DNA from 3 places in the Kitasatospora sp. NPDC101183 genome. Region 2 is predicted to be linked to each of the others. Evidence: riboswitches for the same ligand, from Rfam matches in the RefSeq annotation. Region 2 holds a riboswitch; each other region holds the start of a gene.

Region 1 (2,257 bases), on a different contig from region 2:
AGGTTCCAGCCGTTGCGTCCGGCGCCGAAGAAGTAGTCCACCGCCAGCACCGCGAGCAGCGGCACGAACACCGAGCCGATCAGGCCGAGGAAGTTGCTGTAGGTGTCGGTGAAGCGGTCGATCCGCAGCGCCAGCACGGTGATCAGCACGCCGATCAGGCCGCTGAGCACCCGGCGGTCCACCTTCGGCAGCAGGTTCTGCACGGACATCGCGGTGGAGTACACGTTGGCGAAGGACTGGTCGGTCTCGCGCAGCACCAGCACCAGCAGGAACAGCCAGCCGGCCCAGACGCCGAGGAAGGAGTCGAAGATCCGGTTCGGGTCCCCGTCCGACTGGAGCAGCGCCATCAGGCCGAGGACGTAGCACCAGACCTGGGCGATCGTGTAGCCGGAGAAGCTGCCCCAGAACGCCGAGCGCGGGGTGCGCGAGTGCCGGGTGTAGTCGGCGGCCAGCGGGACGAAGGAGATCGACACCGCGATCATCGCGTCCGTCGCGCCGAGGAAGCCGTGCCAGTTGCCCGCGCCCGGGTCCGGCACGCCCTGGCGGCCCAGCTGGACGGTGAAGTAGACCATCGCCACCGCGACGGCCCCGGCGACGAAGCGGCGCAGCACGGCGATCGAGCCCAGCGGCCAGATCGTCAGCGCGGTGGTCAGCGCGCCCGCGAGCAGCACGAACAGCCAGCGGTAGTCGGTGGTGTGGGCGACGGTCTGCGCGCTCGCCGCGATGGTCAGCAGCTCGAACACGCCCCAGCCGACGCACTGGACGATGTTCAGCACCGTCGGCAGGTAGGACAGCCGGGTGCCGAACAGGCCGCGCAGGTTGGCCATCGCGGGCGCGCCGGTGCGGGCGCCGATCAGCGAGGCCACGCCGAGCATCGCGGTGCCGACGGCCGTGCCGACGACGATCGCCGTCACGGCGGCGGCCAGCGACATCTCGCTGCCCTTGGTGCCGAGCACGGTGGCGGCGGTGGAGAAGCCGATCAGGCTGACGCCCAGGTTCATCCAGAGCGCGAAGTGGTCCCGGAAGCGCAGGGTGCGCGGCGGCTCGGTGTCGAGGACGAGCGGGGCCTCCTGGCGCCCGTCGCGCTCCAGGACGTCCGTCGCGGAGGGGAATTCCTTGGACGCGGGCGCGTCGGAAGAAGAGGATGACGAAGCGGGCGGCATGGCCGATACTCCCTACGCCGGCATTACCCGGACAGGTTCCGGCGGTCAGCGCCCCCTCGACGGTTCGCCGACGGTGCCGTGGCGTACGGTCGACATGCGCACTCTCAGCCTGGTGGGTCCAAGCTCCCGCGTGTCAGTTCGTGGAGCGACAGGCTAACCGGCAGGGGGGTGAACGCCAAGGCCAGGGGGTGCGCGGTCCGCATGGTGGGCGGGTCCGGCGGGGGTGGGGGAACCTCCGGCCGTCGGTCCTCCGTCCTTGCAGGTCGGCGCCGGTTAAGGATTCTTATGAGTTCTTCAGTGAGGTCCTTACGGCGATCGAATCGGCCGTACGAAAAACTATGGTCCTTGGTTCTGTCAGCTATGGAGGTCGTCCGTGAGCACCGAGCGCGAGGTTGGGCCCACCGGGTCGCAGGGGGAGCAGCCCTCGGGCGGTCTGGGAGCGGACGGTGCCGCTCCCGACGCCCCTGCTCAGGGCGGGCACAAGCCGACCATGGCCTTCAGCCGCGTCCCGGACCCGGCGGCCGACGCGGCCGAGCCGGTGGCCGGAGCCGCTGAGGCCGCCGACGCCGCTGAGGCCGTTGAGGCCGTTGAGGCCGTTGTGCCCGAGGACGGTGCTCCGGCGGACGGCGGGCACAACGCGACGATGGTGTTCAGTCGCGTGCCGGACCCGGCCGCCGAGGAATCCGTCCCGGCGGACGGCGGGCACAAGCCCACCGTGGCCTTCACCAAGGTCCCGGCGCCGGAGGCGCCCGTGGCCGAGCCCGCTCCCCTCGCCGCTCCTGTGGCAGAGGCGCCCGCCGTCGACCCGGTCACCGGGTACCTCGATGCGCCCCCGCCGGCCGTGCCGCCCGCACCCGTGCCCGCCCCGGCGCTGCCGCCGGTCGGCAACCCGTACGCCACCCCGACCCACGGCGTCCCGGCCGCCGGAGCGCAGGAGCCGTACGGCGTCGCGCCCGCCGCCCCCGTCGCGCCGGCCGCGCACGGGCACCACCCGTTCGGCGCAGGCCAGCCGCTCGGCGGCTGGGGCCCCGGCCCCGACGCCACCCACGGCGGCGCGGGTCACCCCGGCGGCCCGCAGGGCCCGCTCGGCTACC
Region 2 (2,257 bases):
GCCGGTGCTGCCCACCACCCGGGCCTACACCAGCTACCTGCTGGCCACCGTCTACGGCGGCTCCTTCGCCGAGGCGCTCGGCGCGGTGCTGCCCTGCTACTGGATCTACGCCCGGGTCGGCGAGGCGCTGCTCGCCCAGGGCTCCCCCGACCCGCTGTACGCCAAGTGGATCGCGACGTACGGGGACGAGGCCTTCCAGTCGGTGGTGCGGCGGGTGCTGGCGCTCACCGACCGGATCGGGGAGGAACTGTCCGAGGCCGAACGGCGCCGGATGGTCGAGCACTTCACGACCACCTCGCGGTACGAGTGGATGTTCTGGGACGCGGCCTGGCGCGGGGAGCGCTGGCCGGTCTGACCTGCGCGGGGGCCGTCGTCACGGGCTCGCGGGCCCGTTCTCGGGGTGTTCGTCGGGGGTCACCCCGGGGGCCGGGGTCGGGGTGATATCGGGGTTCTCTCCGGGCCGTTGGGCCTCGTTCCGGCGCAAGTGTCACCGTACGATCGAAGTACCGAAAGCAAGCGGGATGCGGCACCGGACGGCAGCCGGCCCGAGGGGAGAAGAGGAACCGACATGGCTGAGTTCTGGAAGTCGCTGCCCTCCTGGGTGCGCAACATCGTCGTTCCGGTGCTGGTGCTGATCCTGGCCTGGAACATCATCGGCTTCGTGTTCGGCATCGTCGGCGCGGTGCTGAGCATCGTGATCAAGCTGCTGGTGGTGGTCGGCATCGCCGCCGCCGTGGTCGTCCTGGTGAAGAAGGCGGCCAAGAGCTGAGCCGCCGGCCCGACCGACCGCGCCCCTGAGGCCCGGCCCCCGCACCCGGGGAGCCGGGCCTCGGGCGTCGCTGGAGCCGTCCGCCGTTCCGTCCGCTGTTCCGTTCGCTGTTCCGTTCGCCGTTCTGTTCGCCGTCTGGACCTGTGGGGATCGGCTCGCTACGGTGTTGGGCGTCATGTGCAGGCAACACCGCCTGCGACGCGGGAGCTCGGAGCACCGGGCTGAGAGGGCGCTGACCGGACCGTCGACGGACGGACCGAACGCTGCGTCGACCGCAGGAACCTGACCGGGTAATGCCGGCGTAGGGAGTATGAGGTCCGATGACCACGTTCGAAGCACAGCCGCAGTCTGCCCGGCGCGCGGGGACCACCACCCCCGACAGTTCCGGCACCGGCTACCCCACCCCGGCCTGGCGCAAGGCCCACCGCGAGGGTTCCCGCCCCGACCTGCGCGTCCCGTACCGCGAGGTGGTCCTCACCAACGGCCGGACCGTCCCGCTGTACGACACCTCCGGCCCGTACACCGACCCGGCCTACGAGGCCGACGTGCGCCGAGGCCTCCCGCCCCTGCGCGACGCGTGGATCCGCCAGCGCGGCGACGTCGAGGAGTACGACGGCCGCGAGGCGCGCCCCGAGGACGACGGCATCCGGCACACCTCCCCGCGCGGCGGCGACCTGCGCAACCTCGACGCCGTCTTCCCCGGCCGCCCGCGCCGCCCGCTGCGCGGCCGCGACGGTGTCGCCGTCACCCAACTCGCCTACGCCAAGCGGGGCGTAGTGACGCCGGAGATGGAGTTCGTCGCCCTGCGCGAGGGCCTGGAGCCGGAGTTCGTGCGCGCCGAGGTCGCCCGCGGCCGGGCCGTCATCCCGGTCAACGTGAACCACCCGGAGGTCGAGCCGGCGATCATCGGCACCGACTTCCTGGTGAAGATCAACGCCAACATCGGCAACTCCGCCGTCACCTCCTCGATCGAGGAGGAGGTGGAGAAGATGACCTGGGCCACCCGCTGGGGCGCCGACACCGTCATGGACCTCTCCACCGGCCGCAACATCCACACCACCCGCGAGTGGATCCTGCGCAACTCCCCTGTGCCGATCGGCACCGTGCCGCTCTACCAGGCCCTGGAGAAGGTCGACGGCCGGGCCGAGGAGCTCAGCTGGGACGTCTACCGCGACACGATCATCGAGCAGTGCGAGCAGGGCGTCGACTACATGACCGTCCACGCGGGCGTGCTGCTGCGCTACGTCCCGCTCACCGCGCGCCGCAAGACGGGCATCGTCTCGCGCGGCGGCTCGATCATGGCGGCCTGGTGCCTCGCGCACCACAAGGAGAACTTCCTCTACACCAACTTCGAGGAGCTCTGCGACATCCTCGCCGCCTACGACGTCACCTTCTCCCTCGGTGACGGGCTGCGCCCCGGCTCCATCGCCGACGCCAACGACGAGGCGCAGTTCGCCGAGCTGCAGACCCTCGGCGAGCTCGGCCGGA
Region 3 (2,257 bases), on a different contig from region 2:
GGCCGCCGCGCCACAGCAGCTCGTCGCCCTCGGCGTGCCGGCCCGCGTACTGGACCATCCGCCCGAACTGCTCGGACCAGAAGTACGGCACCGGGTCGTACGGCGCCGCCTCCTCGCCGAGCACGGCGGCGGCCACCGCGTCGCCGGAGTGCAGCGCGTGGTCCCAGTGCTGGACGGCCAGCCGGGCGCCGGAGCGGGCGGAGGGGTAGCTGACGCAGTCCCCCGCCGCGAAGACGCCGGGCAGGCCGGTGCGCAGCCGCCCGTCCACGAGGATCGCGCCGGTCGCGTCCAGGTCGAGGCCCTCGGCCAGGGAGCCGGCCAGCCAGCCGGTGGCGGGGCGGGCGCCGATGCCGACGACCACCTCGTCCGCGGGCAGGTGCGAGCCGTCCGCCAGCCGGACGGCGCCCGGCTCGACGGCCTCCACGCCGACGCCGCAGCGCAGGTCGACCCCGGCCTCGGCGTACCAGGCGGTCATCGCCGCGCCGACCTCCGTGGGCAGCGCCCCGGGCAGCGGGGCCGGCCCGGCCTCGACCACCGTCACCTCGCAGCCCGCCTGCCGGGCGGCCGTGGCCACCTCGGCGCCGATCCAGCCCGCGCCGACCAGCACCAGGCGGCGGCCCGGGCGCAGCAGGGCGCGCAGGGCGAGGGCGTCGTCGAGGGTGTGCAGCAGGTGGGCCCGGTCCGCGCCGGGCAGGGCGCGGGGCACGGCGCCGGTGGCGATCACCAGGGCGTCGTACGGGAGGTCCCCGGCGTCGGTGTGCAGGGTGCCGGGGGTGAGGCCGGTGGCGCGGCGGCCGAGGAGCAGCTCGACGCCGAGGGCGTCGTAGTCCACGTCGAGGGTGGTGGCGTCGGCCTTGCCGAGCAGGACGTCCTTGGACAGCGGCGGCCGGTCGTACGGCGCGTGCGGCTCCTCCCCCACCAGCAGGATCCGCCCCGCCCAGCCGCCCTGCCGCAGCTTCAGGACGCACTGCGCCCCGGCCAGCCCGGCCCCGACAACAACCACGATCCGCTCAGTTCCGCTCAGCTCCACCACGCCCGTCACTGTACCCAGCGCCACCGTCCCCCCTCCCGGGGCCTTCGGGTGGGGCGAGGCCCGGCGTTAAGGTGGGAGCACCACACGGGAGCCCGGCGAACCGGGCTGAGAGGCGGGCTGGCACGGCCTGCGACCGTCCGAACCTGATCCGGGTCATACCGGCGAAGGGAGAAGAGCAGCCTTGTCACGCTTGCTGAAGGGTGCCCACACCGAGGTGCTGGTGATCGGCGGAGGCATCATCGGCCTCGCCGTCGCCTGGCGCGCGGCGCGGCGCGGAGCGGGGCACGTGATCGTGGTCGACCCCGAGCACGGCCACGGCGCCGCCGGTGTCGCGGCCGGGATGCTCGCGCCGGTCACCGAGGTCCAGTACGGCGAGGAGCCGCTGCTGCGCCTGAACACGGCCTCGAACGCGCGCTACGCGGCCTTCGCCGCCGAACTCACCGAGGCGAGCGGCGGCCTGGACACCGGCTACCGCCGCTGCGGCACGATCGCCGTCGCCCTGGACTCCGACGACCGCGAGGAACTGCGCGACCTGCACGCCTTCCACCAGCGCCTGGGTCTGGACTCCAGCTGGCTCACCGGCCGCGAGGCCCGCCGCCTGGAGCCGATGCTCGCCCCCGGCGTGCGCGGCGCCCTGTACGCGGCGGACGACCACCAGGTCGATCCCCGCCGCCTGCTGAAGGCCCTGTACGCCGCCTGCGAGCGCGCGGGCGTCCTGCTCCACCGGGCCGAAGCCGTCGAGTTGCTGGTCGAAGGCGGTCGCGCGATCGGCGCCCGCCTGAGCACCGGCGAGACCGTGACGGCCGAGCGGGTCGTCCTCGCCGCCGGGCCGCGCAGCCACCTGCTGCCGGGCCTGCCGGAGGGGGTGCTGCCCGCGATCCGCCCCGTCAAGGGCCAGATCCTGCGCCTGCGCGTCCCGGAGGCGTACCGGCCGTTCCTGTCCCGCAACGTCCGCGCCGTCGTGCGCGGCCAACACCTGTACGTCGTCCCGCGCGAGAACGGCGAGCTGGTGATCGGGGCGACCAGCGAGGAGCAGGGCTACGACACCACCGTCACCGCCGGCGGCGTGTACGAACTCCTGCGCGACGCCCACGAGTTGATCCCGGGCATCACCGAACTCCCGCTCGTGGAGACCTCGGCGGGCCTGCGCCCCGGCTCGCCGGACAACGCCCCGCTGCTCGGCCCGACCTCCCTGCCGGGGCTGGTCGCCGCCACCGGCCACTA

The links. Region 2 has a riboswitch for thiamine pyrophosphate ahead of thiC (phosphomethylpyrimidine synthase ThiC). Riboswitches for the same ligand answer to the same signal wherever they lie in the genome.
Region 1: linked by a shared signal. The riboswitch ahead of ACIRRS_RS13565 (purine-cytosine permease family protein) and the one ahead of thiC (phosphomethylpyrimidine synthase ThiC) in region 2 are both predicted to bind thiamine pyrophosphate.
Region 3: linked by a shared signal. The riboswitch ahead of thiO (glycine oxidase ThiO) and the one ahead of thiC (phosphomethylpyrimidine synthase ThiC) in region 2 are both predicted to bind thiamine pyrophosphate.

The regions. Positions count from the first base shown of each region.
Region 1 covers NZ_JBIWOW010000008.1:224,655-226,911, forward strand. The annotation lists gene ACIRRS_RS13565 (purine-cytosine permease family protein) at 1-1,163, opposite strand, end outside; TPP riboswitch at 1,156-1,303, opposite strand; gene ACIRRS_RS13570 (S1C family serine protease) at 1,537-2,257, shown strand, end outside.
Region 2 covers NZ_JBIWOW010000035.1:42,087-44,343, reverse strand. The annotation lists gene tenA (thiaminase II) at 1-355, shown strand, start outside; gene ACIRRS_RS34240 (DUF5326 family protein) at 569-769, shown strand; TPP riboswitch at 960-1,094, shown strand; gene thiC (phosphomethylpyrimidine synthase ThiC) at 1,090-2,257, shown strand, end outside.
Region 3 covers NZ_JBIWOW010000016.1:217,369-219,625, reverse strand. The annotation lists gene ACIRRS_RS23810 (NAD(P)/FAD-dependent oxidoreductase) at 1-1,033, opposite strand, end outside; TPP riboswitch at 1,108-1,220, shown strand; gene thiO (glycine oxidase ThiO) at 1,215-2,257, shown strand, end outside.